4 regions of the Vibrio sp. Of14-4 genome follow, and region 4 is predicted to be linked to each of the others. Evidence: predicted binding sites of a transcription regulator. Region 4 holds the regulator's gene; each other region holds the start of a gene.
The links. Region 4 encodes PurR, which represses purine synthesis genes. Its sites were predicted from a motif close to TNANGNAAACGTTTNCNTNA; they were not measured.
Positions count from the first base shown of each region.

Region 1: a site for PurR is predicted at 2,599-2,618, ahead of MHN79_RS20530 (phosphoribosylaminoimidazolesuccinocarboxamide synthase). Genes of this name have one in related genera too.
Region 2: a site for PurR is predicted at 3,329-3,348, ahead of purM (phosphoribosylformylglycinamidine cyclo-ligase). Genes of this name have one in related genera too.
Region 3: a site for PurR is predicted at 1,813-1,832, ahead of MHN79_RS01205 (inosine/guanosine kinase). Genes of this name have one in related genera too.

Region 1 covers NZ_JAKRGI010000038.1:2,969-10,708, forward strand. Annotated here, with positions in the region: gene MHN79_RS20520 (AraC family transcriptional regulator) at 1-251, opposite strand, end outside; gene MHN79_RS20525 (LuxR C-terminal-related transcriptional regulator) at 562-1,227, opposite strand; gene MHN79_RS20530 (phosphoribosylaminoimidazolesuccinocarboxamide synthase) at 1,399-2,502, opposite strand; gene MHN79_RS20535 (hypothetical protein) at 2,687-3,061, opposite strand; gene MHN79_RS20540 (glycerophosphodiester phosphodiesterase family protein) at 3,305-4,012, opposite strand; gene MHN79_RS20545 (hypothetical protein) at 4,146-4,304, shown strand; gene MHN79_RS20550 (MBL fold metallo-hydrolase) at 4,379-5,152, shown strand; gene MHN79_RS20555 (DUF3450 domain-containing protein) at 5,360-6,121, shown strand; gene MHN79_RS20560 (MotA/TolQ/ExbB proton channel family protein) at 6,122-7,471, shown strand; gene MHN79_RS20565 (MotA/TolQ/ExbB proton channel family protein) at 7,471-7,740, shown strand, end outside.
Region 2 covers NZ_JAKRGI010000009.1:145,591-153,330, reverse strand. Annotated here, with positions in the region: gene metN (methionine ABC transporter ATP-binding protein MetN) at 1-1,014, shown strand, start outside; gene MHN79_RS11000 (methionine ABC transporter permease) at 1,004-1,681, shown strand; gene MHN79_RS10995 (MetQ/NlpA family lipoprotein) at 1,728-2,537, shown strand; gene upp (uracil phosphoribosyltransferase) at 2,609-3,235, opposite strand; gene purM (phosphoribosylformylglycinamidine cyclo-ligase) at 3,413-4,453, shown strand; gene purN (phosphoribosylglycinamide formyltransferase) at 4,457-5,098, shown strand; gene MHN79_RS10975 (tellurite resistance TerB family protein) at 5,209-5,859, shown strand; gene MHN79_RS10970 (DUF2846 domain-containing protein) at 5,927-6,364, opposite strand; gene MHN79_RS10965 (hypothetical protein) at 6,579-6,719, opposite strand; gene MHN79_RS10960 (YaeP family protein) at 6,936-7,142, shown strand; gene MHN79_RS10955 (thiamine phosphate synthase) at 7,217-7,740, shown strand, end outside.
Region 3 covers NZ_JAKRGI010000001.1:274,407-282,146, reverse strand. Annotated here, with positions in the region: gene MHN79_RS01210 (H-NS family nucleoid-associated regulatory protein) at 1-344, shown strand, start outside; gene MHN79_RS01205 (inosine/guanosine kinase) at 432-1,736, opposite strand; gene mnmA (tRNA 2-thiouridine(34) synthase MnmA) at 2,000-3,121, shown strand; gene hflD (high frequency lysogenization protein HflD) at 3,133-3,750, shown strand; gene purB (adenylosuccinate lyase) at 3,896-5,266, shown strand; gene MHN79_RS01185 (DUF3833 domain-containing protein) at 5,338-5,877, opposite strand; gene MHN79_RS01180 (chalcone isomerase family protein) at 5,877-6,422, opposite strand; gene MHN79_RS01175 (DUF2878 domain-containing protein) at 6,376-6,897, opposite strand; gene MHN79_RS01170 (cyclopropane-fatty-acyl-phospholipid synthase family protein) at 6,920-7,740, opposite strand, start outside.
Region 4 covers NZ_JAKRGI010000001.1:114,955-122,694, reverse strand. Annotated here, with positions in the region: gene mukB (chromosome partition protein MukB) at 1-402, opposite strand, end outside; gene mukE (chromosome partition protein MukE) at 399-1,121, opposite strand; gene mukF (chromosome partition protein MukF) at 1,102-2,442, opposite strand; gene cmoM (tRNA uridine 5-oxyacetic acid(34) methyltransferase CmoM) at 2,435-3,229, opposite strand; gene elyC (envelope biogenesis factor ElyC) at 3,344-4,162, shown strand; gene torR (two-component system response regulator TorR) at 4,204-4,905, opposite strand; gene torD (molecular chaperone TorD) at 5,104-5,751, shown strand; gene purR (HTH-type transcriptional repressor PurR) at 5,968-6,975, shown strand; cyclic di-GMP riboswitch class I at 7,115-7,201, shown strand; gene MHN79_RS00520 (TfoX/Sxy family DNA transformation protein) at 7,392-7,740, shown strand, end outside.

The DNA.
Region 1 (7,740 bases), on a different contig from region 4:
TTCAGTGATGATACATGGGTGACAGGGAGGTAAATAATGAAGGCTTCTATCTCGGAAACTACACTGGATTTATGCTCTAAATGGGCTGGAATCCAACCAACAGAAGCGGGTGTCATTGTCCACTGTTGGTCAAGGGTTTCTATAGTAGCAGTGCCTTGAGTGAGCCAGTATAACTGAGCCATGTCATGTTGATGCCAATGAGTTTGTGAGTCTGAGTTGTGCTGTATAGATCTTGATTTCACGCTACTCATGATGGACTTTACCGCTATGATTGAAGCCAATTCGCAAAAATAGGTTGGTTTATTATTATGTATGATAATAACAGTGGATTGGCAAGGGGGCATTATCTCTTAGCTTGAACAAAGGCGCAATGGTCAATCTGCGTGTAGTCTTATACGCTTTTTGAACCATACTTAGTGTAAGAGGAAGCTCTCTAATATGATTTTTAACTTCCTTGCCAAAAATAATTGTGATTTTTTGTGGCATGCTTTATTGCATGCCACTTTTTTTAATAAAAAATGTTGATGAAATAAATATAATATTCAGCTTATAAAAATTAGGTTAATTTAAAATTTTATGTCTTATTATGTATTTTGAAGGGACGTATCTATCCCAGCCGTTAGATTTGCAATAATCAATGGCTTGTTTTTGAGAAAATACACCTAATTTTGAGCGTATACTGTCTAAATACTTTCTTACTGTATTAACTTGTAATGCTAATTGGATGGCAATGGTTTTGGTGTTATCGCCTTTTAAGAGAAAGTAAAGGACTTCCCACTCTCGATCAGTCAATATTGAGGTTGGTGGATTTAAGGTAATGGAAATGGGCTTGGAACCAAAAGTGGTAAATATGTCAGTGTCAAACTTCCTAGCCGGCTCAGCCCAAAAGAAAACACCAATAAATCTATCTTTTATATAAAAAGGCTTCTTATGAAATACCCAACCTTCAAGGAGTTTGTTCTTGCCAAAAGGGTGGATTTCGATAGAGCTTTTTGTCTCATTGGTGTCTATCACTAGTTGGTCATGGGCTTGAAAGGCATCTTGGAATTCATGAGTCTCAGTTGGAAGTTCACCGTCCAAGCGCCCCTCAATATCAAAGGACTTAGATAAGTTCTGCATTCTTCGGTATGCGGGATTAATATAAACGAAACGGTAGCTAGGGTCTTTGAGCCCACAAGGCCAATCAAAGCTTTCCCAAAATGCGATTAAATCGGACGATAAAGTCATAGAGCCCTCCTTTACGAGGGATGCTAACATTATGCAACTGATTTAACAATTGAGAGGTGGTTTTCATCGGCGGTAAACGAGATGCGATAAAAGCGTTTTAGTCGATGGAGTCACCCCAACAATAATGGTAACGTTTATTACTTAAAACGCTTTATTTCATCTAATACTCAATTAATCGATTAACCCATATTCATCGCTAAGAATATTAATAATCTCTTGCTTAGGATTATTCGATAACTGAATGGATTTTCCAGTTATCTTTTCAGCGATATTGATATAGGTTCTAGAAATATCCATCAATTCCTCAGAGGGTAGTTCATTATCTCTAGCCAGAGTTTCTCGCTCCGCCATTCGTTCTTTGTTAAGTAGAATGTCTGGGTCCGGGAAGTGGTTTAATAAGAACTGTCTGAAACCTTCCTTTGAGTTTTCAACGATGCGACCATTTTGGTACTCATGTTCATCCCAAATCCGAGAGGAATCTGGTGTTCCGACTTCATCCATATAGATAAGTTTTTCATTACCGGATGCGTCTTCAACATAGCCGAATTCAAATTTTGTATCGACGAAGATTTGATTGACTTCAGATAAAGCTTGGCTAATCAGGTTAAACCCTTCACTAAGTAGTTTTTCGTAGAGTTGAATATCATCGAGGCTTGAGAAGTTAAACGCAGCAAAGTTTTCTTCGATGTTTTTACGAGTAATGTTTACATCGTCAGCTTCTGGTACACCGGGAATGTTTTTTAAGATCCCCTTTGTGGAAGGGGTCATCAATAATTCAGGGAGCTGAGTATCTTTTTTAAGTCCCTCTGGCAGCTCAATACCGCAGAAATTGCGTTCACCTTTTTCATAAGCACGCCACATTGAGCCTGTTATGTATTGGCGACAAATGGCTTCAATCATAATTGGCTTTGCTTTTTGAACTATCCAGACCAAGGGATGAGGGACATCGAGTATATGACTGTCGGCAAGACCATTTTGTTTGAACAAGCTAAACCAATGATTGGAAATAGCATTAAGTGCTGCGCCTTTGCCCGGCACCCCTTTTAATCCGCCTTGGCCGTGCCAAATACAATCAAAAGCTGAGATACGGTCACTGATCACCATGATAGCGAGAGGAGCATCAGGTGCGACGTCATAGCCTTTCTCTTCAATCAGGCGGCGGCTATCTTGCTCGGTTAGCCAGTAAACAGAACGAACTTTACCACTGTGGACTGGTTTGTGAGTACGAATGGGAAGGTCATCATTTGTAGCAAGAACTTGATCAGCAAGAGTCATCTGGATAATCCTATCTGTGTCAGAAATTTACGATTGTAACCGCGCTTATAATCGATTTGGATTGAATCATACCAGAAATAACGCAGGCTGCCACAAAAAAGCAAACGTTTGCATTATGTGCGAATGAATAAAACGGATAAGGTAAGAGGGCTAACTATCCGGTGATACCCATCGGTGTTCGAAGTTAGTGGTAATGCATGTGTCCTTTCTCAATAAAAATAACCTGACAACCATACTCAGCAGCCAAATCACTCAGCATCTTTTGATCAAATGTACTGACTTTATTAGAAGCGACAATCGCACTGGCATTACGTGATTTTATTGCCTTCTCGACGATGGCACATTCACACAAAGTCTTTGAGGGCTTCAAATGAATAATATTTCCGCAGTTCACGTTATAGGCGTTGAAGATATCCAAGCTCGGTCTAGGGCATTCCGCAGTAAACAGAATCCATTGCTTTTGATCGGACAGTCCAGCTAGGCGTTTGATGGATTCACTTTGATCTGCCCAATGGTAGTGTGCTACTGCCAAGCGATTGGTTGAATGTAAATGAAGCATCTATACTGTCCTTATATCCAATACTGTATGTATATACAGTAGTTGTTTTATTTACAAGGATCAAGAGAAAACCGTCATTAGTGATGGTTTTATATTTATATAAATTTGGGTTGAGATTAGGCTTAACCTAATGAATTTTATTAATAATTAAAGAGTTATTAGGACGTTTGTAATGGATGTTTAATAAACAAATATGTGATCTTAACCGGTTTTAATGAATGGTAAATCTCTCGCGTTTTCAGGTTACTGGTCTAAAAAACGCTCTGGGTAATCGCTGAAAATACCATCTAAATTACTAAGGGATTGGATGTCTGAGGGCCTATTTACGGTAAAGCACCAGACTTGATAGCCGTGGTCTTGGAGTTTGTGAACATCTTTTTCAGTTGCAAACCGATAATTGAGGTTACAACCGAATGCCGATATTGTTTCCAACAATTTGATATCTCGGGGAAGCAGTTTTTCTGTGAGTACTGCAATGCGACAATCAGGTAATACGGCGTGCAGCTCGATTAGTGTCCCATGATCAAAACTAGAAAGTAGAATTGAATCATTGCAAAGGGGTGAAGACTCTAAATCATGTTTCAAAAGTTGAGCAACATGCGCTTTATCGTGTCGGTCTACTTTTAATTCTAAGTTGAGTTTTAGGTTTAATTCATCAGCCAGCAAAAGTAATTCTGTTAGAGTCATTATGGGTTGCTGGTCAGGCTGGTCACCAAATTTGGCACCAAAATCAAATTGACGAAGTTCTGCGAGCGTCTGTTCGTCAATGCGTCCGCTGCCGTTACTGCATCGGTCAATGGTATGGTCGTGACAAATAACCAAAATATTGTCTTTGGTTGGTTGTACGTCGACTTCGACCCATTCAAGCCCTAATTTAGCCGCCGCTTCAATGCTGACTTTGGTGTTTTCAGGGTGGTGTCCTGCAACCCCGCGATGACCAATGATCTTCATTATTTTTCCTATATCTAATGCTCAACTGTGTTAGACCACGTTCTAGGTTGGCTTTTCATCGCCATATTAAAGCCAGATCTGACACTATCAGGCATCATAATTTTGCAGATAAGTTAATTTAAGAGTAGCGAAATTGAACGCAGAGAGTAAAGCAACTTGGATGTTAGTTGGGGCAACAACGGGTGCGGTCTTATCTTATTTTCGCTGGTTTTTTATCGAACTGGCGGGCGACTTTAGAGCTTATTTACCTCTAAGTAGCATCATGGATAACTGGTCTGACTTCACGATCTAGAGCTTATAAGCTTCTCAATTAAACATGGGTTGCTAAATTAAACTGGTCAGGGTTTGTTAATACTGTGTTACAACATGAAGCTACATGCTATTAATGGTTACATACAAAAAATTTATCTTGTGGAATATGACGATAAACTTATGCTTTTAGATGGCGCGAGTAGAGCGGATATTCCCTATATTGAACGTTATATTACCGATGAAATCGGCCAGCCTTTTTCAAACCTCAAAGTGGTTATCGTCACACATATGCATCCGGATCATGCTGGGGCCGCGCATAAACTCAGAGATCTAACGGGGTGTGTCTTGGTGTCGGCGAATAAGAGCAAGCAGTGGTATGAAGGGCTTGACGGTATGCTTATGCATTTCACTGACTTAATACTTGCTCGATGGGTGGCAGGAAGACTAAAGAAACCTAAAAGAACACTTTGGTACCCAAGGTACTTACAGCCTGATGTCACACTAAATGATAGTCAGCCTGTGCCTTATTTCGAAGATTGGGTGGTATTGGAAACTCCGGGCCACACAGATCGAGATTTATCTGTTTATCACAAGCAGCAAGATATTCTTTATGTTGCTGACTTAATAGTGAAAGTCAAAAAGCGTTTGATTGCTCCTTTTCCAATTTTTCATCCCAATAAATACCGCCAATCACTTGAACGGGTTTACAGCATGCAGCCTAAAACCTTGTTACTTGCTCACGGCGGTGAAGTAACACTGGATGAAAATGCCTACCAGCACCTTATTAGTGTGGCTCCCTGCACGCCAGCAACGCATTGGAGGGCAACAAAAGTTAAACTTCGCAGCCTTCTTAGCTCTGTATGGTCGTTTGGCTTTGCGGAAAAGTAATAAACCTCTATTTTCATTAGTGTTATTATTCTGTGTCTTGCTTAAAAGTTGGGTTAAAATTGTTCAACTCAGACTATTTGAGAGATTATATTGAGTAATAGACATATAGATGATTGAAATTTTGCACAATCACGTTAACATACGCACAAATGGAAATGAGATTGCGTCTCAATAAATGATTGAGCTGCTCAAAAAAATAGACACATTATGAAACTAATAGCCCCCAGCTTTGTGTTGATCCTTGCATCATTTAGTACCAATACTGTCGCAACAAGCTTTGAAAACGCGCAGTCCATCCAACTAAGTACCAATACGGCTTCGGCATCTAGCCAAAAACGAATAGATACTGTCGCAGAGAACACTCTCATTCTTCAAGGAGATATCGATCAGCTCAAGGAAGAGATTAAAAACTTACAAGTATATCAAAATCACCTTACAGCTCTGATCGAGAGCCAGTCGGAAGAAGCGTTAAACCTAGAAAGTCAAATTGAAGAGATCAACAACACACGTCAAGGTGTCGTGCCTCTTATGTATCAAATGATATCTGGATTAAAAGACTTTGTAGAATCCGACCTTCCAATAAAATACGACACGCGACTAGAGCGTATTTCTAAGCTTGAAAAAATGATGGTACGTGCCGATGTGAGTGATGCGGAAAAGTATCGCCGAATACTTGAAGCGTATCAGATAGAGCTTGATTACGGCGTAAAACTGGGAACTTATCAAGGTAAGATTTCAGTGGATGGAAACTTTCGTCAAGTACAAGTTCTTCACCTTGGGAGAGTTTCTTTAGTTGCACGCAGTTTGGATGGCACTAAGTCATGGGTATGGGATCAATTACAAAACCAATGGCTACAGCTTGATAGCTCCATTAAGCCTGATCTAGACAAAGCCTTTAATGTTGCTACTAAGCAAGCGGCGCCAAGTCTACTCTCATTACCCCTATCACAAACTTTGGAGTCAAAATAAATGAAATCTAAACTAATGATTTTTCTTTTGACTCTATCGGTCTTGCCATTTTCAGTTTATTCAAATAATGACATCGTCAGCAAAGCAAAAGTTGAAAGTGTTAGCCAAGGTCAGCATAACCAAAAACGTGAATCCACATTTCAACAAACAGAGAAAGAGCTTAAATCTCTTAAAGCATCGCTTCTTAAGCAGCGTAATAATATCCAAAAACACAATGATGAATTGGTTTCTGAGTTTGCAGACAACGAAAAAAAGCTTGCTAAATTGGAAGAAAAGCTTCGACTTGAGACGGGAAGCCTTGGCGAAGTGTTTGGAGTCGTGCGACAAAATGCGAAGCAATTAGAATCTGAGTTAAATAGCTCAGTTACTTCTGCTGATGCACAAAATTATAGAGATATTGTACAAAAAGTTGCCGCTGCGACAGAATTACCTTCAATGCAGCAGCTCACTGGGCTATGGAAAGCACTTGAAGAGCAAATACAAGCGAGTAGCCAACTAGCATCCACCCAGGTCAGTTTTGTTAATGGTGCTGGAGAAATACAGAAAGAAACGGCTATTAGAGTTGGCTCATTGGGCCTCGTTTCAGAGGCCGGATACCTGAAATGGAATGCTATCAAAGGTGAGGCGCAGCTTTATCCTAAACAGCCAGAAAATACTCCGACTCTTTCTAAGCTTAGTTCTGGTCCGATGCAGGATACTGTACTGGATCCGACTCGCGGTATGTTGCTTGAACAGCTAGCTCATAGTCCAAGCTTGATGGATAGGGTGAAAGCTGGCGGCGTGTTAGGGCAAGTGATTCTTGGTTTACTTTTGATTGGCATGATTATCGCCTTTTTTAGGGGAATCATCTTATCCAAAGCACGTCAAAAGATTCGAACTCAACTTAAGTCACCTCAGGTACCGGGAGATAACCCTCTTGGCCGTGTATTAGCTGTATACAAAAAAGATAAATGCTTGAGCGTTGAGGCACTTGAACTGCGCTTACTTGAAGTTGTTGTTGATGAACAATCGCAACTTGAAAAGGGACTGTCCATGCTTAAGTTGCTAGCTGCTTTGGCGCCTATGTTAGGGTTATTAGGTACGGTAATCGGAATGATAGAGACATTCCAAGTGATTACCCAATTTGGTAATGGTGACCCTAAAGTGATGGCTGGTGGAATATCTATGGCCTTGGTGACGACAGTTCTTGGTCTGGTTGCTGCTATGCCACTTTTACTAGCCCATAATATCCTGAGTTCACAGGCTGAACTGATTCGTAATACTCTAGAAAAACAAGGTATTTCGTTAGTTGCTCAACAAGCAGAGAAAGACTCTGTCGGCGATGAGGCATCTCTGGAGAGAGTCGCTTAATGGATATATTCATTGCAATGCTGCCCGAGTTTGTCACTGGAAGTCCATGGTTGATATCTTTGCAAAGCTTTATGCAGCAAGGTGGTCAACTACTATGGTGGTTATTTGGGGTGGTGGCTTTATGTTGGATTCTAATGATAGAGCGCTTGATATACTTATTTGTTGAGTTCCCTAAACACAGAGCATCTTGGATTAAAAGCTGGCATTCAAGGAGTGAACAAGACTCATGGTATGCCCGTTCAATTCGTGATGGTTGGTTGGCACAAGCC
Region 2 (7,740 bases), on a different contig from region 4:
AACAAAGTATTTCTGCAAGGAAACAAAGAAATACATGCCTTAAAGGATATTAATCTTAATATACCTCAAGGCACCATATTTGGTGTAATTGGCTCATCAGGAGCAGGGAAAAGTACGCTGATTCGCTGCGTTAATATGTTGGAAGCACCAACTTCAGGCTCCATCGTTGTCGATGGCGTCGATTTAACACAATTATCTAAATCGCAACTGAGTGAAACACGCCGCAATATCGGTATGATTTTCCAGCATTTTAATCTGCTTTCATCAAGAACAGTATTTGACAATGTAGCCTTGCCACTTGAGCTGGCTGGCAAAGAAAAAGCACATATAAAAAATAAAGTCTCTGAGCTGCTTAAACTGGTTGGCTTAGCCGACAAGCATGAAAGTTACCCTGCAAATTTAAGTGGCGGTCAAAAACAACGTGTCGCTATTGCGAGAGCACTGGCAAGCGATCCAAAGGTGTTACTGTGTGATGAAGCCACCAGCGCACTTGATCCGGCCACCACTCAATCAATTTTAGAGCTGCTAAAAGAAATCAATCGTAAGCTCAATATTACCATGCTGCTGATAACCCATGAAATGGATGTGGTCAAAAGTATCTGCCATGAAGTTGCGATTATCGGAGGCGGAGAGCTGGTCGAAAGTGGCTCTGTGGGAGAGATCTTCGCTCACCCGAAAACTGAGCTCGCCCATGAATTTATCCGCTCAACGCTTGATCTTTCAATACCGGAAGATTATCAGGCACGCCTTCAGTCAACTCGCGTTGAAGGTAGCTATCCGCTGGTTCGCCTCGAGTTTACTGGTGCGACGGTTGATGCACCAGTGATGAGTCAAATCGCGCGTAAATTCAATATTGATGTCAGTATTCTTAGCTCTGATCTTGATTACGCTGGCGGGGTTAAATTTGGCATGATGGTCGCAGAACTGTTTGGCAATGAAAACGATGATAAAGCTGCGATTGAATTTCTTCGCGCGCACAATGTAAAAGTAGAGGTGCTAGGTTATGTCCTTTGAAACTCTGTCACAATGGCTAAACCTAAATAGCCAGCTTTTAATCAATGCAACGGGTGAGACTTTATACATGGTTGCCGTTGCTGGTATTGTCGGTTTTGCGCTCGGCATTCCACTAGGCGTTATCCTGCATACCACTAAAAAAGGTGGATTACTGGAAAATGCCAAACTGAACCGTCTGCTAGGCGCTATCGTAAACATAGGTCGCTCAGTGCCCTTTCTTGTACTTATGGTTGCCATTATTCCAGTTACAAAAATTCTGGTTGGTACATTTATCGGCACAACAGCTGCTATTGTCCCACTTACCATAGGGGCTATCCCGTTTGTTGCTCGTCTGATTGAAAGTGCATTACTGGAAGTGCCAACAGGTTTGGTCGAAGCGGCTCAATCTATGGGGGCCACTCCCTTACAAATCATTAGTAAAGTACTGCTACCGGAAGCTCTGCCCACTATAGTTAACTCAGTCACGATTACACTGGTCACTTTAGTGAGTTATTCAGCAATGGCAGGAACCGTCGGTGGTGGTGGGCTTGGTGATGTAGCGATTCGCTATGGATTTCATCGCTATGATGTGATGATCATGGCGGTAACTGTCGTTATGTTGATTGTTTTAGTACAGATTATTCAATCGATCGGTGATGCACTTGTACGCCGTGTCGATCATAGATAACCATATTTGAATTGAAGTTTTTGAATTGAAGTTAAGGAGTAAAGTCATGAAATTTGGAATTAAAGGCCTACTAACAACAGCTGTCGCCGCCTCAGCGCTGATATTGGCAGGATGTGGCGACAAGCAAGACAATGCAAACAAAATAAAAGTAGGTGTCATGGCTGGTGCCGAAGCTCAAGTTGCAGAAGTCGCGGCAAAAGTCGCTAAGGAAAAATATGGCCTTGATGTAGAGCTGGTCACTTTTAGCGACTATGTTACTCCTAACGCTGCGCTAGACGATGGCTCAATTGATGTTAACGCGTTTCAGCACAAACCATACTTAGATCAGCAAATCAAAGATCGTGGTTACAAACTATCAATTGCTGGTAATACCTTTGTTTATCCTATCGCAGGCTACTCTAAGAAAGTGAAATCGGTTGATGAAATTATTGACGGCGATCGTATCGCAGTCCCTAACGATCCAACCAACCTTGGCCGCTCATTACTATTGCTCGAGCAGCAAGGCATTATTAAATTACGTGAAGGTGTTGGACTACTTGCAACCGTTCGCGATATTACCGAAAACCCAAAAAATGTCACTCTTGTTGAGCTAGATGCAGCGCAGCTTCCGCGCTCTTTAGATGATGTGGCTTTGTCAGTGATCAATACAACGTATGCCAGCTCTATCAAGTTAACACCGCAAAAAGACGGCATATTTGTTGAAGATAAAGAATCACCATACGTGAACCTAGTGGTAGCACGCGAAGACAATGTCAACGCTGAGAATGTGCAGAACTTCATCAAGTCTTACCAAACTGAAGAAGTCTACAGCGCAGCCTATAAGATTTTCCAAGGCGGCGTAGTCAAAGGCTGGTAATAGCGTAAATAGATTACAGTAATGATGTAAAAAGGGAGCCATGGCTCCCTTTTTGTTTAACTTACTTACATTTATTTAGTGCCGAAAATCTTATCGCCAGCATCACCTAAACCTGGCACGATATAACCTTTATCGTTAAGTTTTTCATCGATAGCGGCAGTGTAAAGCTCAACATCTGGGTGAGCTTTTTCAAGCGCTTCAATGCCTTCAGGTGCTGCAACCAATACTAATACTTTAATCTGGTTACATCCCTTTTCTTTGAGTAAATCAATGGTCGCTATCATGGAGCCGCCTGTTGCCAGCATAGGGTCTACTACCAAAGCGATTCGCTCATCAATATTAGAAGCCAGTTTGTTAAAGTAAGGCACTGGTTCAAGCGTTTCTTCATCACGGTAAATACCCACCACACTGATGCGCGCGCTTGGTACATGCTCAAGCACACCATCCATCATGCCCAAACCCGCGCGCAAAATAGGCACTACAGTGACTTTTTTACCCTTAATTTGGTCAACTTCTACCGGACCATCCCACCCCTCGATGGTGACTTTTTCCATTGCAAAGTCTGAAGTTGCTTCATAAGTCAGCAAACTGCCCACTTCTGTTGCAAGCTCACGAAAACGCTTTGTACTGATATCACCTTCTCTCATCAGGCCGATTTTATGCTTAACCAGAGGGTGTTTTACTTCAACAACTTTCATTTCCATCTCCGAGTATCTAGGTAAAATTTAAACAAACCTGCGGATTATAAATGATTTCGCTGGGTAATTCTTGAGTTAGAACAAAAGAAAAAGCCACGCAAACGTTTGCCATATAGTGTTGTCCACTGTTAGAATAGCGCCGATTTCATATCCAATATTAAAACTGAGGACTTGCTTGTGAGTGCTGATAACACTTCTCTTAGCTATAAAGACGCTGGCGTAGATATCGACGCGGGTAACGCTCTAGTTGACCGCATCAAAGGGGCGGTCAAACGTACTCGTCGCCCTGAAGTCATGGGAGGCATTGGCGGTTTTGGTGCGCTGTGTGAATTACCAACTAAATACAAGCAACCTGTACTTGTTTCCGGCACAGATGGCGTAGGAACCAAACTGCGTCTTGCATTGGATATGAACAAACATGACACTATCGGCATCGATCTTGTTGCTATGTGCGTTAATGATCTGATTGTGCAAGGTGCTGAACCATTATTTTTCCTTGACTACTACGCAACAGGCAAATTGGATGTCGATACCGCAGCAGACGTTGTCTCTGGTATTGCTGAAGGCTGTGTCCAAGCTGGATGTTCTCTAATCGGTGGCGAAACCGCTGAAATGCCCGGCATGTATGAAGGCGAAGATTATGATGTGGCTGGATTCTGTGTTGGTGTGGTTGAAAAAGCCAACATTATCGATGGCACTAAAGTGGCGGCTGGTGATGCGCTTATTGCGGTCGGTTCAAGTGGTCCACATTCAAACGGTTACTCTCTGATCCGTAAAATCATTGAAGTGTCTGGCGCAGATACCAATCAAGAGCTAGAAGGCAAAACCATAGGCGAGCACCTTCTCGAACCTACGAAGATTTACATCAAATCTGCACTTAAAATGATCGAAAAGCATGATATTCACGCCATTTCTCATATTACTGGTGGCGGTTTTTGGGAAAACATCCCACGCGTTTTACCAGAGGGCACCAAAGCAGTCATCGATGGCAACAGCTGGCAGTGGCCAAGTATTTTTGGCTGGCTACAAGAAAAAGGCAATGTTACGACTCATGAGATGTATCGTACTTTCAACTGTGGTGTGGGACTAATCGTTGCTCTGCCAAAAGATCAAGCGCAAGCAGCGGTTGAACTTCTTCAAGCCGAAGGTGAGAATGCTTGGGTCATTGGCGAGATCGCGGATGCACAAGCCAACCAAGAACAAGTAGAGATCAGATAAACGATGAAAAGTATTGTTGTTTTAGTTTCAGGAAACGGTTCGAACTTACAGGCGATCATTGATGCTTGTGAAGATAAGATCACAACCGGCCGAGTAAGTGCTGTTTTTTCAAATAAAGCAACAGCTTATGGCTTAGAACGTGCCAAAAACGCAGGCGCGGCAGCGCATTCTTTAGATCCAAACTCATTCGACACGCGTGATGCATTTGACCGCGAGCTAATGAAGCAGATCGATGAATACAAGCCAGATGTGATTGTTCTTGCTGGTTACATGCGTATCCTAAGTGGTGAATTTGTACGCCACTATATGGGGCGAATGATCAATATTCATCCCTCACTACTACCTAAATATCCAGGTCTAAACACTTATCAACGTGCGATTCACGCCGGTGATGAAGAGCATGGCACCAGCGTACATTTTGTGACCGAGCAGCTCGATGGCGGGCCTGTGATACTTCAAGCTAAAGTGCCTATCTTTGAAGATGATACAGTGGAAACGCTCACCAAACGTGTCCAAGTTCAAGAGCACAACATCTATCCTTTAGTCGTCCAATGGCTGGTTGAAGAGCGCTTAACCATGAAAGATGGTAAAGAAGCCTACTTAGATGGCAAGCTCCTTGGTATTCATGGCCACGCACAAGATTGATTTTCAGTAAAAAGTAAAACGGGCTTCAGCCCGTTTTTTTGCTCCTAGATTTATATTAATCTTGTATTCATATACGTTAAGCTAGACTGCTTAAAACCTAGGAGGCATGAATGGATTTAAAAAGTTTACTTAACCAAGCATTAAACTCAGATCTCGCTCGTCAAGGCCAGCAAAAAGTTCAGCAGGCCTCAAGCTCTGGTTCATTAAAAACACTCGGCGCAGGCGCTGTAGGCGGTGGCCTTGTCGGCCTTTTAATGGGTTCAAAAAAGACCAAAAAGCTTGGCAAAAAAGTGGGTAAGAATGCGCTCAAGATTGGTGGAGCGGCAGCCCTTGGCGCTCTTGCTTACTCAGCATACAATAATTGGCAGTCTAAACAGTCAGATGCTGGAAACAATGAAAGCTTTGACGGTGAGGATGCAATACACCAACAACTGATTTTAAAAGCCATGATTGCCGCCGCCAAAGCCGATGGGCATGTGGATGGTGATGAGATGCAACGCATTGAATCAACGCTTAAAGAAGCAGGTGCGGATAGTCAGCTGCAATCTCTCATGCACACTGAGCTTAACAAACCACTCGACCCGAGTGAGATTGCTAGACTTGCGCAATCGCCGCAGCAAGCCAGTGAAATCTATCTTGCTTCATTGATTGTTATCGACGAACAAAATTTTATGGAGAAGGCTTACCTTCAAGAGCTCGCCAAACAGCTAAAGCTGGCGCCAGAGCTAACCGCTCAACTGGAACTGCAATTGCAAAACTAACATTAACTCTGCCCAACCAGATCCAAAAATGGGACCCGCTTGGTCCCATTTTTTGTTTAGTGGAATATTATTTAGCTAGGTTTAACTTACGTACTCGACTTTTACCTTCGTTTTCATCAACTTCAACTAAATTGGCACCACCGACAATAACACCAAGTTTAATATAGTTTTCAACAAAATGGTTTTTGCCAGATTCTGTTTTTATGATCAAATCATTAGGGCTAAATTCAGATTCTGTTGAAAGTGTGTGTTTTCCAGCATCAACAATGCGGTAGAAAAAGACGCTTGGTGCTGTTTCACCTATTTCTTCACCATCAATACTGATTGTTTTTTTCAGGGCAGAACCCAAATAACCATCTCGAAAAATATACAAACCAGATTTACCTTCTGGTGGTGCAGGAAATTCTTTTGCGGCTGCATCTTCTTCCACTGACGCCATTGGTACAGTTGCACATCCACCTAGGGTTAACATTAAAACTAATAAGGGAAATAAGATTTTTTTCATTTTGTAATCCATCATACTATGCACTACCCACTGCAATGCGGTATGCATGATACTTGATAAATTAATAACATATAAGAAATTAATAAAATTTATTATAATAATATGAATTACGAACACTTGGATTGAAAAATAGAAAATTTCGAAGGTATTTAGGCGGTTTTCATTGGCTACCGAACCGCCCACTTATTAAAGTTACATAATCAAAATGATGAAGTTAGCTTTCAGCCATACAAAAGCAGCCCGGCCCTGTAGCAGGACAGCGTAATACTTCTCCCTCAGGACAAGGGTATGCCGATTCTGATGCACTAACCATAGCCGACAAACAAAGCGTTAAAACCAGTAATATTTTTTTCATTTTTATTCTCCTTATTATGAATCTAGCACTATATGTTATTTATTTGTAAATTCACGCTTTTTGCTAATATAAAGCCTGTTTTTGAGACCATCTGCCCAAATGGACACGACGTAGCCATACCACGCGTCTATTTGCGCAAGATCAAAGCCGATCCGGCGCTAAGTCATCACTATAGTTAGGTTGAAAAAAGATCTAAGCCTAAAGAGTAATTAAGCCATGAAAGTATATGAATGCTGTGATTTAGTAAAAGAGTTTTACGCCCAAATAGGCAGCGGCGACCAAGCTTACATCCCAAAAGCGATTGGCTGCACCTTACGCGCACTCAATGATATTGCCGCCCAAGCAGACCTACCTCAAGAGGTACGTGAAAAAGCCGCTTTTGCCGCCGCAAACCTGCTAATTTCAGATTTTGAAGATGAGTGATGAGCTTTATCACAAGGCTTTCTAATGGTACTTTGCTAACCAGACTGAACCAGTATCTTGATAAGGACTAAAACTTGAGCCAATTACCAAGAAAGTACTCCATAACGGGTAATGAAGAAGACTTAGAAACCATCATAAAAATGCTGGAGAAAAACCGCGCCAATGAAATGAGTCAAATCCGAGCCAAAACTCACTCTCTAACCAGCCTTAAACAAATCCTTGGTCCTAAACTCACTGGTATCGTGCTGATTAACTCATCGTCCTATGATGGCAGCCAACTTGGTCCGTTTCATGGGGTGCACCTAACCTCTATAGATGCTCAAGATTATGCGCTCATCCAAGATATCAAGAAAGCAGGAGCGCGTTATATTGCCGCCTCATGTCACAATCAAGCTGAACTAGAGATTGCCAACCGCATAAAATGTGACTTTGTCACCCTTTCTCCAGTTCATATTGCCAGTTGCCACCCAGAAGCAGCCACCATTGGTTGGCAAGGTTTCTCCAAGCTTGCCAAGCTAGCCACCATGCCTGTCTTTGCTCTAGGCGGAGTAGGCGCTGATGATCTCACCGCGGCGCAACAGCACGGCGCCTATGGTGT
Region 3 (7,740 bases), 160 kb from region 4:
CACTGGAACAGCTAGAAGAAGCCCTAGACAAACTATCAACTGTTGTCTCAGAGCGCAAAGAAGCAGAGGAAGCCGAGTTAGCGGAAAAAGCTGCACAAGAAGCTAAGCTAGCGGATATTGCTGAACAAATTAAACAGTTAGGGCTAGATAAAAACATGGTTATATCTGCATTAGCTGGAGAGTCTGCAGGTAAGCAGAAATCTAAGCGCGCACCGCGTCCTGCTAAATACAAGTATGTAGACAGTAACGGTGAGAAGAAAACTTGGACTGGCCAAGGTCGTACGCCTTCTGCAATTCAGGAAAAATTAGATGCTGGCAAATCTCTGGATGATTTCCTAATCTAATTACATATATAAATAAACTTTAAATATGTGATTTTATAATATAAAAAAGCCTCATTTGTATGAGGCTTTTTTATTGCCATCAATATGTTAGCGTTCCCAGTACGCTTCTTCTAAACTGTCTTCTCGCTCGGGTAATCCTCTCGATAAACGCGGAGAATGTTGTACTAGCACTTCATAACTAGCGCGATTAGAATATTTGCAAACCTGTGAAAATGACGAATAAGTCAAAAAAGTATGAGCATGCTTACTAGAATTAGGCACATTTTCTCTATGGTGTTTATTTGCTGCCATATCATGTAATAAAGCAGAAAGTGCAGCATCTCCTGCACCATTTGTATTCTTAATTTTCTCAGGCCCACCCATATAAGGTGATATATGAGAATAAACCTTAATTGGATTTTCACATGCTGCCTTTTCAGCTGGTCGACTAAATTCATAACGATTGAATTCAGCAATACTTCCAGGGAGCAAAGGAAGAGAGGTTTGACGTTTAGCTGCATCTTCTGTGTAACCAGCCATAAATAATCCGACCGGTCCCGCAGTACACAATACTAAATCGACCCATTCCAAAGCTTTATCGGAAGCAACAAGCGGATCAGACTCTCCGGTCAATGCTTCAGCTTCATCTTCATTCATGGCCACTACACTTACATGGTCTCGTAAAAACGCTTGCCAAAATATAGGATCATTCTGGATAACATATTTTGTCCCCAAGGTTAGTACAACCGGAACGTTATACTTTTTCGCATACTCAATAGCTTTCATTGTTGCATTCGGCATAGGATCGCCTTCTTTGCAACGAACTAAGTAAGATGTCAGCACTAATGCCGATGCATTTTTGAATATAGACTCAGGGATATTATTTGCATGAAGCTGATTCATCTGGCCTTCACTAATTGCGAAGGTCCTCTCACCATCATCTGAAATTAATGCAAAGCACCTTCCTATTGCACCATCAACACCCTGTAAATAGTTAAGGTCCATACGGCTAGAGGTATTACACAAATAGCGATAACCATAACTACCAATTTTAATATCCTGACTCATCACTCCCAAAAGTGTTGAGCGATCATCGGCAAGGACTGAATAATTATGAAGAGTATTACCTATGGTACCACCAGCGTACTCATTCGTAATTAAATTGTTTTCTTTCAACTCGTTATAGAGAGCTTCCGCTGTATCATCATCAATAACTAATGAGTGCCCTTTACTCAACTTATATCTATCAATAAGTTCCGAGTCCACTTTGGCTTCAATATCTACCAAAGTTTGATCAATACCAATAATGTGTGTACTCGATACCTTCTTACTTTGTTGAGACTGGCTAACCAGAGGATCACGTGTATGGACAGGAAAATAATGTTTAGATTTTCGTTGACCTGGGAACTTCATAGCAAATTTTTCTGAGTAAGGGATGAAAAAGGGTTTGGATTCTACCTTGCGCGATCAGATGCAGCAACCTTTCAATTGTAGCAAACGTTTGCATTATTAATAAAATAATAAATCACCGAATTCTACTGGCTTGCTTTGGCGAAAGTTAACGCTCCCCATGAACTATCAACTAAGAAATGAACGGTGTTTTCAACCGAGAAACTGTCACCCGCTAACGCTTTCTGTTAAGATTTGCCTCCAGTTAATTTGTGTGGTGTTTTGAAATGTCTCAGAACTATACTGACAACAGTAAAAAGAAAGTCATCGTGGGCATGTCTGGCGGTGTCGACTCATCCGTTTCCGCTTTTCTTCTCAAACAACAAGGCTATCAAGTAGAAGGCTTGTTCATGAAAAACTGGGAGGAAGATGATAACGAGGAATACTGTACAGCAGCCGAAGACTTAGCAGATGCGCAAGCGGTTTGTGACAAGTTGGGTATCTACCTACATAAAATTAACTTTGCTGCGGAATATTGGGACAATGTCTTTGAGTACTTTTTATCAGAATATAAAGCTGGACGTACTCCAAATCCTGACATCCTCTGCAACAAGGAAATAAAATTCAAAGCGTTTTTAGAATTTGCCGACGAGGTGCTTGATGCAGACTACATTGCAATGGGCCATTACGTGCGCCGGACGTTTTCAGACAATGTAGACGAAGTAAAAATGCTTCGTGGTTTAGACTCTAATAAAGATCAGAGCTATTTCCTATATACACTCAGCAATGAGCAAGTTGCTCGTAGCCTTTTTCCTGTTGGTGAATTAGAAAAGCCAGAAGTGCGAAGAATAGCAGAAGAGCAAGATCTCATTACCGCTAAGAAAAAAGATTCGACCGGTATTTGCTTTATTGGTGAGCGTAAGTTTACTGACTTTCTTTCACGTTATCTTCCAGCACAACCGGGAAAAATTGAAACTCCAGAGGGCAAGGTGATCGGTGAGCATCAAGGGCTTATGTATCACACTCTAGGTCAAAGAAAAGGCCTACATATAGGTGGGCAAAAAGGTGGCGGCGGTAATGAAGACCCTTGGTATGTCGCAGATAAAGACCTCAAGAGAAATGTACTGATTGCCGTGCAGGGTGCCGATCACCCTTTACTAAAGTCTCAAGGCTTAATTGCCTCACAACTGCATTGGGTCAATCGCAAAACAATCACAGAACCTTTCCAATGTTCCGTGAAAACACGTTATCGCCAAGCTGATATACCCTGCACCATTATTCCGGTTGATGACAACACCATTAAAGTCATATTTGATGATCCTCAAGTCGCTGTTACACCAGGCCAATCCGCTGTATTTTACCAAGGAGAAGCGTGCTTAGGTGGTGGCATTATTAAAGAACGTATTTAGGAGTACTGTCTGTGGCTAATGCACTTTATGACCAAACTATCGCTTTTGCCGGGATTTGCCAAGCTGTTGCTCTCGTTCAACAAGTAGCGAAAAACGGTCACTGTGACTCTGACGCATTTGAAGCATCGCTAAAAGCAATTCTAAACACCTCCCCAGCCAATACTGTGGGTGTTTTTGGTCGAGAGTCAAATTTAAAAATCGGGCTAGAATGCATTGTTAAAGGGATAGATAGTACCCCTTCGGGCAGTGAAGTTACTCGTTACATCATCAGTTTGATGGCACTTGAAAGGAAGCTAAGTGGACGTAAAGATGCGATGTCTCAACTGGGAGACCGAATCCAAATGATAGATAGGCAGCTTGATCATTTTGACTTATTAGATGAACAAATGCTGAGTAACCTCGCAAGTATCTATCTCGACGTTATCAGTCCAATAGGCCCAAGAATACAGGTAACAGGAACACCATCTGTACTACAGCAAATAAATAACCAGCACAAGGTCAGAGCTTTGTTACTTTCGGGTATTCGCAGTGCTGTTTTATGGCGCCAAGTAGGAGGCAAGAGGCGACACCTCATCTTTGGGCGAAAGAAAATGGTCGAACAAGCTCGAATCCTATTAGCAAGAATTTAAACATAATGGCCAACTTAGTTAGTTCAGAGTTGGCTGTTATATCCTAAAAACCACCACAGCAAACGTTTGCGCAATGTGCGTGACAATCGTGTAAGTTATTGGTATAAAGCTCACGACATTTAGACACTCAATTCAGGAGAACATCATGGAACTGTCAGCATTGACTGCTGTTTCACCAGTAGACGGCCGATACGGAAGCAAGACTATAGCTTTACGCGAGATTTTTAGTGAATATGGTCTACTTAAATACCGTACTATCGTCGAAATCCGTTGGTTACAAAAACTTGCAGCGACAGCCGAAATTGTAGAAGTCCCAGCTTTTAGTGCAGAAGCGAATCAGTTTTTAAACGAGCTTGCTGACAATTTCTCTGAGCAAGATGCACGTAGAATCAAAGAAATTGAGCGTACAACCAACCATGATGTCAAAGCGGTAGAGTATTTCCTGAAAGAAAAAGTTGCTGACATCCCTGAATTGCACGCTGTTAATGAATTTCTACATTTTGCTTGTACCTCTGAAGATATCAACAATACCTCTCATGCGCTAATGCTAAAAGAAGCGCGTGAGACTGTGATTCTGCCCGAAATACGCAACATCATTGATGCCATCAAAGCTCTTGCTGTTGAATATCGAGATATTCCACTGCTCTCTCGAACTCATGGTCAACCAGCGTCTCCATCAACTATGGGGAAGGAAATGGCCAATGTTGCGTACCGCATGGAGCGTCAGTATAAGCAAATTGCTAGTGTCGAAATTCTCGCAAAAATTAATGGTGCAGTAGGCAACTACAATGCCCATTTGTCCGCTTATCCAGAGTTAAACTGGCATCAGTTTTCTGAAGACTTCATCACTGAATCTCTGGGCGTGAGTTGGAATCCATACACAACTCAGATTGAGCCACACGATTACATCGCAGAATTGTTCGATGCCATTGCTCGATTCAATACCATATTGATTGATTTTGATAGAGATATTTGGGGTTATATTGCGCTGGGTCATTTCAAGCAAAAAACCATTGCGGGTGAGATTGGGTCTTCAACTATGCCTCATAAAGTCAACCCTATTGATTTTGAAAACTCAGAGGGTAACCTTGGTCTTGCTAATGCAGTGTTTGCACACTTAGCGCAGAAACTTCCAATCTCTCGCTGGCAGCGTGATCTAACGGACTCAACAGTCCTACGTAATTTAGGTGTTGGTGTCGGTTATGCAATCATTGCATATACGTCAACACTTAAAGGCATCAGCAAACTAGAAGTCAATCGTGATGCTCTTCTAGCAGAGCTCGATCAAAACTGGGAAGTGCTTGCAGAACCAGTTCAAACTGTTATGCGCCGCTATGGAATTGAAAAGCCTTATGAAAAACTAAAGGAACTCACTCGCGGTAAACGTGTTGATGGCGAAGCAATGAAACAGTTCATCGAAGGGCTAGCATTACCAGAACACGAGAAAGAACGTTTAAAACAAATGACGCCAGCTAATTACATAGGTCAAGCAATCGAGCTAACCGATAAGCTATAGAAAGCTTTCTCACTAACTAAAAAAGGACGGCTAGTTTGCCGTCCTTTTGTATTTTTGTACAATAAAGCTACTCACCTACTTGTCTTTTGAAAAAACAAAGTAATCTGTCCGACTTCGATGCCAAACTTCTTTATCTTAGTTAAATTGAATACATGGTTTTGATCTTGGCGATACAACCAATCGTCAAAAGACACCACCACAGTCGAGTCCTCTAGTTGAAGAGCAAAGTCATATTGCCACCGGAGAGCATTTCCGACTTGTGTTCCTTTTGCCATTCCAATGATGTCGTCTGCTCGTCCTTGATACTGACCTTGTTCTAGACGCTCTATACTCCATACGCGACGTGACTTTTCACCATCATCAAACACAAAGTCTTCCACAAGAGTAAGCGTGTTACCCTTTATTGTTCCAACTATGGCTACTTCAAATCTCCTTGTCTGCAGGTCAGTGTAATCTTGCACCATTCCCCAAGCTGTCGATTCTCCCTCGAAATATTCGAACAGATCGAAGTTAGGTTCATGTTCTCGATAGTCGTCAATGTCCGCGCTACAAGCAGTTAAGCCCAGAGCCATAAAAAGGGTATAAAATAAGCGTCTCACCTGCTTAAACATCAGTAACCCCCGATCAAATCTCGTCTCAAACTAGGATATTCGGTTTGAGGGGAAAGCCAAATAGCTAGAAACGCATCGTTAAATGCTTCTTCTTCTATCTTTCCGATCAACTCTGCTTTGTCGTTGGGTCGTGTGTAGAAAAATCGTCCATGATACCCATCGGTGACATAAGTCAAATTGTTACCCTCTTCAATATCTGGGAAGATAGCTTCAAGACGTTGAGCCCACAGGCTTATTGTACTTGATTCATACCCAAGTTTGTCCCACTGTTCAACGGTCGCCTTCACAAGCTGTTTCTGAGATATATCTCTTTGGTACGTAATGGAAAGTGCCAAAGGGTGCGGAGTGATGTCATCTCCAACAATATATCGACCATTGGGACTAAGAAGTTGCGACTTGTAAATGTCAAAGAATAACATCGACAACTGCGCCTGCCCCACACTAGACCATTGACTCCACTCATGTGGTGATTTTTCCAAGGCCGTTGAGGCTTTAGCACTAGCTGTCAGAGTTAGATAAGCTACCATCATCATTGCGTACTTCATGCCCATATACCCTTAGTATCATCAAGATAATAAGGAACCACTCAACCAGCAAAATGGCCACAACAGAAAAGAAAGGTAATCCAAACGCGACTGCGCCAAACTTCTCTCCCGCCATGTAGCTCAGTGCTCCAGCGATCCCTCCTATTGTTGATACGACCAACGCAGGGTAATGGCTCACAAATGGGTGTAAAAAGTGCACATACCAAGTAAACAACATCCAAAGAGCAGCAAGCCAAATTGGGAAGCCCTGATGCTCAAATTGAAACAGACCTAACATGATGTTTAAAAAGTCGACGATCAAACCTACGACTAAAATACTGGCCCAGTTTCGCCAGTGTAGCCATCCCTTAAAAGCCGATATAATCAGGGTTGTAACCACCAGAATTAACGTTAGATTCTGCCATTGATAATTACCAAAAACAGCGCATAGCCAAAGTACTTGGAACCATGTCGACGCTATGAGTAGCTGTTTCATCTTGTTCTCCGAATACTCAGAACTATGGACGTTGGAACGTCATGTGGACTGTACTGATCGACCGCGCTCGGAATCCACCCTCACAATAGCAAAAGTAATAGTTCCACATGCGGATAAACCTTTCATCGAACCCCAACTGTCGTACCCGCTTCTCAGAATAATTAAAGCGTGTATACCAGTCTCTTAATGTTCGAGCATAATCCTGGCCAATATCAAACAAATCTCTAAGTACCAGATCTGTGTGTTTAGTGGTCGCCTGGGTCAATGCCGTGATAGAAGGCAAAAAACCGCCAGGGAAAATGTACTTTTGAATGAAGTCGACGCTGTTGCTGTAATCGGCGTAACGCTGGTCGGCAATGGTAATCGCTTGAATAGCCATCAAGCCACCTGACTTAAGCAAAGACTGGCATTTTTCAAGGTATGAATTTAAAAACTGCTTGCCAACGGCTTCAATCATTTCAATCGATACTAGCTTGTCAAATTCGCCTTCAAGCAAACGATAATCTTTCTGCAATAAGGTGATCTTGCCTCCCAACCCTCTTTTTTCTATCTCTTGCTTTGCATACAGGTACTGCTGCTGCGAGATCGTCGTGGTGGTCACATGGCAACCATACTGCTCCGCCATGTATATAGCCATGGCGCCCCAACCCGTTCCAATTTCAATTACTGAATCGTTTTCACTCAGGTTGAGCTGCTGACACAAGCGCTCCATTTTGTTGATTTGAGCTTGCTCCAAAGTGTCCTGTTCTTTTCGATAAATACCTGATGAGTAAAGCATTTTCTGATCTAAGAATGTGTCATAAAGCTCATTACTCAAGTCATAGTGAGCTTGTATGTTCTTAG
Region 4 (7,740 bases):
ATCGGTTGGCTTGACGTGACTTGGCAACCCTTGAATTACAAAGGGTTTGATATCAACTTTCTTATCTCGGCCAGCTACTTGCTGCAACTTAACGGCAAAAAGCAAACGTTGATTACGTGAGTTGACCACATCCAAAGCAGCGTAGCAGGCGCCAGGCTGCAATTTGCCATACAGCCCCTTATCTCGAGAAGATTGACTACTGCCTGCTTCTGTTGTGTTGCGAAAATGCAGTAAGGTTTGATCCGGAATGAGCGCGGTAATAAAAGCAGCCATTGTGGTTGATTTGCCCGCCCCATTGCCACCTGACAGTGTGGTTACCAAACCGTCGATATCAAATGTTCTGGCAAAAAAGCCGTTCCAATTGACCATGGTCAGAGATTGATATTTACCTCTTTCAATCATGCGTCACCTTCTTCTACATTATCTGACTGATAAGACTCTTCATTTTTTTCTGTCAATAAACTCACTTGACTTGGTTCTTTGGTATGGACCACAGCTTCACCATCTCGAATCAAACGCAGTTGCGCTTCGCGAATATCATCACCGACACGGACATCAGCGCCAAAGCGAAAAACAGATTCGCTAATACTAAATTTTCCCGTTTCACCGATATTGATGATCATGCCAAGGCGTCTTAGGCGACGAAGAGACGTTCGTACCTTGTCAAACAGCTTCTCTTTATCTAAGTCTGAGCCTGTCGCTCTGTTAGTCACTAGCTTCATGAGTTTTTTCTCATCAGATAGGGCTAATAGCTCTTCATAAAGCTCTTGGTTAGTAAAAATACCCTCATGGGCCAATCGCTCAGGGCTTAGGTATAAGAAACACAACACCTTACCAACCAACATGTCTAACTCAGACAAGACGCTTCTATTGATAAGAGAAGTAGAGCGAGGACGAAGATAGAAAAAACCTTCAGGTGCTTTGATAAGCTCAGTGTTGTAACGCTGGTAGAACGAAGATAATTCAACTTCAAAATCAGACAACAAGGCGTGATTGTCGAGGTCATCGGTTGATATGTGTCTGCCAGAGCGCAATAAGCTATCTAACATTGGAAATAAGGGATTTGAAATCGCTTTGGCCAGTTTCTCTGGCATGTAGTCATTAGTATCTGTCGATGACATTTGCTTGTACCTTTGCACCGTATTGGTTGATCACATGCCAATCAGGCTGGATCGCCTGATAATCGGACTCGGAATAGCCGAGGCGTACTGCTTGATCAATGACAATACGTGCTAAATCAAAATGGTGGGTTCTGGGGTGTTGGGCTAAATAATCTTTCAATACGACACCCAAGTGGATTGGTGTACCTTGCTCTTTGTGGACTTTTAGCATGCTACTTATGCGTTCAGACAGATCATTATTTACTTTTTGATATTCTTCATATTCCACTTCCAAAGGCACTTGACCTGTAACTTCATCATCTCTCAACACTAGGGCTTCGTCCCTAAGATCAACCAACCTTTCTGCATCGGCGTAAGTAAGAAACCAAGGAGATTCATCATAGTCTTTGACTGACTGACGCAAACGCGTGCTGAAAGCACGATTTTTATCCATATCAATCGCAGTCCTGATAAACTTGTGCACGTGTCTGTCGTAGCCGATCCATAAATCAATCGCCTGTTGCCCCCAACTGGTTATCCGGTCCAGTTTCATTTGTAATCCAAATAACGCCTCTTCGATAAACTGCAACGATTCTTGCCCATAAACAATCTCTTGAATGTCTAAGATCTGAGTTTGCAATTCATCACTGGCCGCTTGCAGGGTGTCTTGGAGCTCACGCAGAGTATTTGATGTTTCAGAAAGTAAAGCTTCGCAATTATTGATGGCTTCGCGCCAATCTTTGTTAAGCAGCTCAGCAATTTGAATTTTGACTGCCTGCTGCTGCTCATCCATCACTCGTTGGTTGAGATCAATTTGATCAAAAATTTCACCGACAGAGTATTTTAAGACACCAAAGACATTCTTCTTCCAATGAGCGGGCGTTCCACCTTTCTGTGCTGCTTCAATCGCTTTTGACATTTCATCAGCAACCATGGATAGCTGGATTGAAAGACGCAACTTAGAAAACTCTCGATGACGAAGATAGTAGTCAGTCACTCCAACCGCCAATGGTGAGAGTCGATAAATACTGGCACCATCGTTAATTTCACTAGTAAAACGACTTATTAACCTCTGCTTTACCATGTCATTAATCGCATTGTTGGCTCTAAATGCGGTCGCTTCACCTGTGGATTCAAACAAACGAGTGACAATGGCAAAAGCATCATGCAATTCGCCTTCACCCAACTCTTCGTCAAATTTTTCATTACTCAACACAGCGATTGCAATCAGGAAAGCCAAACGCTCGGTCGTCAAGTTTAATGAAAAGTCGTGCTGCTTTACCCACCCGACAAGTTCATCAATTGGCTGTTCAGCAGCAGTATTGGCAAGTATCTCACCCATTATCATTCCTGTTCTTTTTTGCCCATACGTGTATGTAGCGACCCATTGATAGATAAGGTTCCTGACGACATAACTTTCTTTCAAGCGCCACTACGTCTTGTGGTTGGAAATCACCCATGTATTCCCTGTTTCCAATATAATCACTAAAACATCGGATACCCGCTTTACCACAAATCTCAAAACCAGACGTCTCTATCCATTGATACACTTCCTCTGGTTTGAGTCCTCTCTGTGGCTGCAATTTAAACCTCTTTCGATGCGGCATACCGTCCAATATATGTGGGATATTGCCGCACACAACATTCTTATAAACCAACCCGTGATGGTTATAGAACATGATGGATGCAGCTCCACCAGGTTTTACTCTATTCAGCAAGTATTGCAGCGCTGATTTTGGATCGACCAACCATTCCATCACAGCATGGAACATCAATACATCAACAGATTCTTGGAGATGCTTTCCTATGCTCTGCACGGGTGAATGAACCAAACGATACTGCTTAAGCAATCCGTTTTTTTCAATCTCTTGACGAGCTAATTGCAACATTTCCGAAGATATATCACACAAAGTAATTCGATGTCCGAGTTTAGCTAGCTTTTGAGAAATTTGCGCTAATCCTCCACCAGCATCGAGCACAGAGAGACTTTTCCTGCTACCATTAATGGCGGAAAGTAATTGTTCAAGTTCTTCCCAAACAATCACTTGGCGTATTTCACCTTTATCGGACCCGTAGATATTTTTTGCAAACTTGTGCGCGATGTCGTCGAAATTGCGATCTTCAGTCACGGTAGGTTAAGTTATTATGTCGTGTCATTCTGCTATTTTGTCACATAGAAAGCAGATATAAAGAAAGATTCTCTTAAATTGAAACCAATTGGTGTTTTTTCGGACTATTTAAGTATGTTTGAGCTTAAAAAAGTGGTGTCATCACTGTTAATGCCTTTACCACTCATGCTGATGATCGGGATTGTCGGCCTGACACTCATTATGTTTACTCGAAAGCAAAAAACTGGGTGTTTTGTCGTTCTCTTTTCCTTTGTCGGTATTTTTCTGATCTCTTTTCAGCCTATTGCATCAAGGCTTCTTCTCCCCCTAGAACGTCAATATACCGCATTCTTTCCAGTAGATGACACCATAGATTACGTTATGGTTCTTGGTAGTGGGCATGTGGTAGACGATAAGATTCCCCCGACTTCCGAACTCAGCCGAACCGGCCTAATGCGACTTTCCGAAGGGATAAGAGTGATGAGAATGTATCCCGGTTCAAAATTGATTTTATCTGGGTATGCTGGGGGATCTGATGTCAGCAACGCTAGGATGATGGCAAAAGTAGCGCTAGCCTTAGGCGTTGCCAAATCCGATATTATTTTGTTGGAAACAGCGAGAGATACGTGGGAAGAGGCTCGGCAAGCCGCAGCATTTGTAAAACGGAAAAAGCTCGTTATTGTGACATCAGCGAGTCATATGAGAAGAGCGCTAAATGAGTTTTACTCTGCAGGATTAAAGCCCTATCCAGCACCAACTAACTATCTCGCTCAACGCAATGTAGAACAAGCCTGGGCCAAATATTCGCCCAAAGCAGTTTACCTCGAACAAACTGAAATTTACTGGCATGAAACGCTCGGATTGATATGGCAAACTCTGCGCGACTGGGCTTCAAACAATGACCACAAGGCAGGAATAGCCTCTGATAACCCTGTATCTGATGGCGACGCCTAACATTCTTTGTATACCGAGCATATCTCGGTATACTCTTTATTTTAGTCTCCCGCGAACATATAGCCTTCGCCATGCACTGTAACAAATAGCTGAGGGTTTTTGGGATCACATTCCATTTTGGCTCTCATCCGTCTAATGAGAACATCTATCGTGCGGTCATTAGGTGCTGCAACCCTGTGGCTGATCATATTAAGAATTTTCTCACGACTTAGTACCTGATTGGGATAAGAAGATAGCGCCACCAACAACTCATACTCTGCCTTAGTCAGTTTCACAGGCTTACCTTCTTTTGTTAAAGAGCGCCTTGGTATATCGAATGTCCAGTGCGCAAAACGAACTAACTTATTAGCACTTGCAGCCGGTTTAGCTTGGCGAGCAGAGCCTATGCGCCAGAGTAAATTTTTGACTCGAACCACTAACTCTCTCAATTCAAAGGGTTTGGTCACATAGTCATCAGCTCCCATTTCCAGGCCAACGATCTTATCTATGTTTTCAGTACGCCCAGTCACTAAGATGATCCCTATATCTGACTGGCTTCTAAGTTCACGAGTCAGCAAAAGTCCATCTTCACCTGGCAGATTAATATCCAGTAGCACTAAGTCAATACTGCTGCTTTTTATTAATTCGCGCATCTCTTCACCATTTTCAGCTTCAAATACTCGATAACCTTCATGCTGAAAATAGCCAACTAATTTACTACGAGTCACTGCGTCATCTTCGACAATTAATACGTGATAACCCATTTACACCACTGCATACACCTAACCTATTGACTCGTATTCTATTCATAAGCTGTCATAATTCTAGTATTTGTGTCGGTTATAAGTGCATACGCACTCTTTTTTTGATTTGAAACAACCTAAACGACACCGAACTGATATTTTATGGATAACACAAGTTTTATCCCAGATAGCTTACATAACTGTGGAGAGTATTATCTAATGGACGACATCAAATCCTTAAATGAGAAGCGCGCCGAAATCTATTGGTGGTTATCAAGTTTATTCGCCAGAGAACTTTCTGCTGAGGTACTTGAAGAGTACCATTCCCCCCAAGTTCGCGCCTTCCTAACAGCGCTTGGGCAGAATGAGCATTTAAGGCCATATATAAACAAACTAATAGATGCGCTTAATCGTGTGCTCAGCAGGAACAATGCCCAACTCGAACTAGCGGCTGACTTTTGTAATCTGTTTCTTAAATCCGATAAAGATTCTGCCCTACCCTACGCATCTATCTATATTGGCGATTCAGGACTGCTCAATGATATACCTGCCACAGAAATGGAAAACTTAATGTACCAGTATCAAATAGAGGTGAATAAAAGCCTTAATGAGCCGGCTGATCACATTGCTGTAGAATTAGACTTTCTCGGCCACCTAATCATTTGCTCCAACAAGCTAATGCAACCGAAGGAGATGGAAACTTCGATGCAGGAACAAGCACAATTTATTGAAGCCCGTCTTCTCTCTTGGATCCCCTCGTTTGTAGATAAGTGTCAGAAACTGGATAATTTCGGCTTTTATGCATCAGTGACAGAAGTCACTCTTGCGTTTATCAAACAGGATTACTCATTTCTAAAAGGTGAGTAATTAGACACAAATATGTGATGGAAAGCCTACTAGAATTTAGGTTTTTGTTTGCCCTTAAAGCCTTTGCGATATAAAATCGAGAACGAAAACGATAAAAACTGACAGAACTAGAGATAAACCGCTAAATAGGGCGGTTTTTGTGTTTCTGATACTTACTGCCCACTTACACAAATTTTTGATGCAAGTTCACGGCAGTCATCGACAGGACAGAACCTTATGGCCACTATCAAAGACGTAGCACGCTTAGCCGGCGTGTCGACAACAACTGTTTCTCATGTAATAAATAAAACTCGCTTTGTTGCAGAAGCAACTCAAGAAAAAGTGATGGAGGCAGTGACTGAATTAAACTATGCTCCAAGCGCTGTAGCGAGAAGCCTAAAGTGTAACAGTACCCGTACTATTGGCATGCTTGTCACTCAATCTACTAATCTTTTCTTTTCTGAAGTCATCGATGGTGTAGAGAGCTATTGTTACCGCCAAGGCTATACTCTCATACTGTGTAACACTGGTGGAATATATGAGAAGCAACGTGATTATATACGTATGCTCGCCGAAAAACGTGTTGATGGTATTCTAGTAATGTGTTCCGACCTAACCGAAGAACTCAGTGAAATGCTTGACCGCCAAAAGGATATCCCTAAAGTCATCATGGACTGGGGTCCAGAAAGCTCTCAAGCCGATAAAATAATCGATAACTCCGAAGAAGGCGGCTATCTAGCAACAAAATTCCTAATTGAACACGGTCATAAAGATATCGCATGTCTTAGTGGGCACTTTGAGAAAGCAGCGTGCCAAGAACGTATACAAGGGTTTCGCCGAGCAATGAGTGAAGCTAACTTAAAAATTAACGAGGACTGGATTCTCGAAGGCAACTTCGAATGCGATACTGCCGTGCTCGCCGCAGATAAAATTGTCGCAATGGATAACAAACCAACGGCTGTCTTTTGTTTCAATGATACTATGGCTCTTGGTCTAATGAGCAGACTGCAGCAAAAAGGAATTAAAATACCTGAACAGATTTCAGTTATCGGCTATGACAATATAGAGCTCGCTGAATACTTCTCTCCACCACTTACTACTGTGCACCAACCTAAACGTCGCGTAGGCAAAAATGCGTTTGAAATTCTTTTGGAACGTATCAAAGATAAAGAGCATGAAAAGCGTGTTTTCGAAATGCATCCAGAGATTGTGATTCGTGATACGGTTTACAATCTAAGTGAATGAATACGAACCGGCTGATAAGTTAAACTATTAGCCGACTCTATCATTTTGACACAAAATATTTGGATCGATATCACACTTATTCAATCACGTTGTGATACTTACCTCAAATCTTATTTATTCTTAAATTGTTCGACTAATGCCACGAACAGGGCAAACCAACTCGAAAGAGTGGGACGCAAAGCTTCCGGCCTGACTCAGGGAACTGAAAGGTAGCGGAGTTGCCGATGGGCAAAAATGCAAACTATCATACCGTTTAAAACAATACATGGACTAGTGATTTGATGTTTCGGTAGCCACATGTGTCTGTTCTAAAAAATGTATGACTTCTTTATCAACATTTTACCTGCATTATTTTGCTAATCTCTCGGACCTGGCTTTGGTGGCGTATAATAAAATATACACCGAGATAAAACAGCATGGATAAACCAATACTTAAAGAATCGATGCGACTTTTTGATCAGCTTGGTCAGATAAAATCGCGCTCAATGTTCGGCGGATTCGGCATCTTCGCAGACGACATAATGTTCGCATTAGTCGTTAACGATAAGCTACACATCCGCGCCGATGACAAACTAGCCAATCAATTTAAAACTGAGGGCTTAACACCATACGTATATAAAAAACGTGGGTTCCCCGTTGTTACAAAATACTTTGCGTTAACTGATGACATTGCAACTTGTGAGGAGCGAGCGCTTTCTTTAGCCTATCGCTCTCTAGAAGTGGCCAAGAAAGAAAAGACGACACAAGCTAAAGCTAGGCCGACTC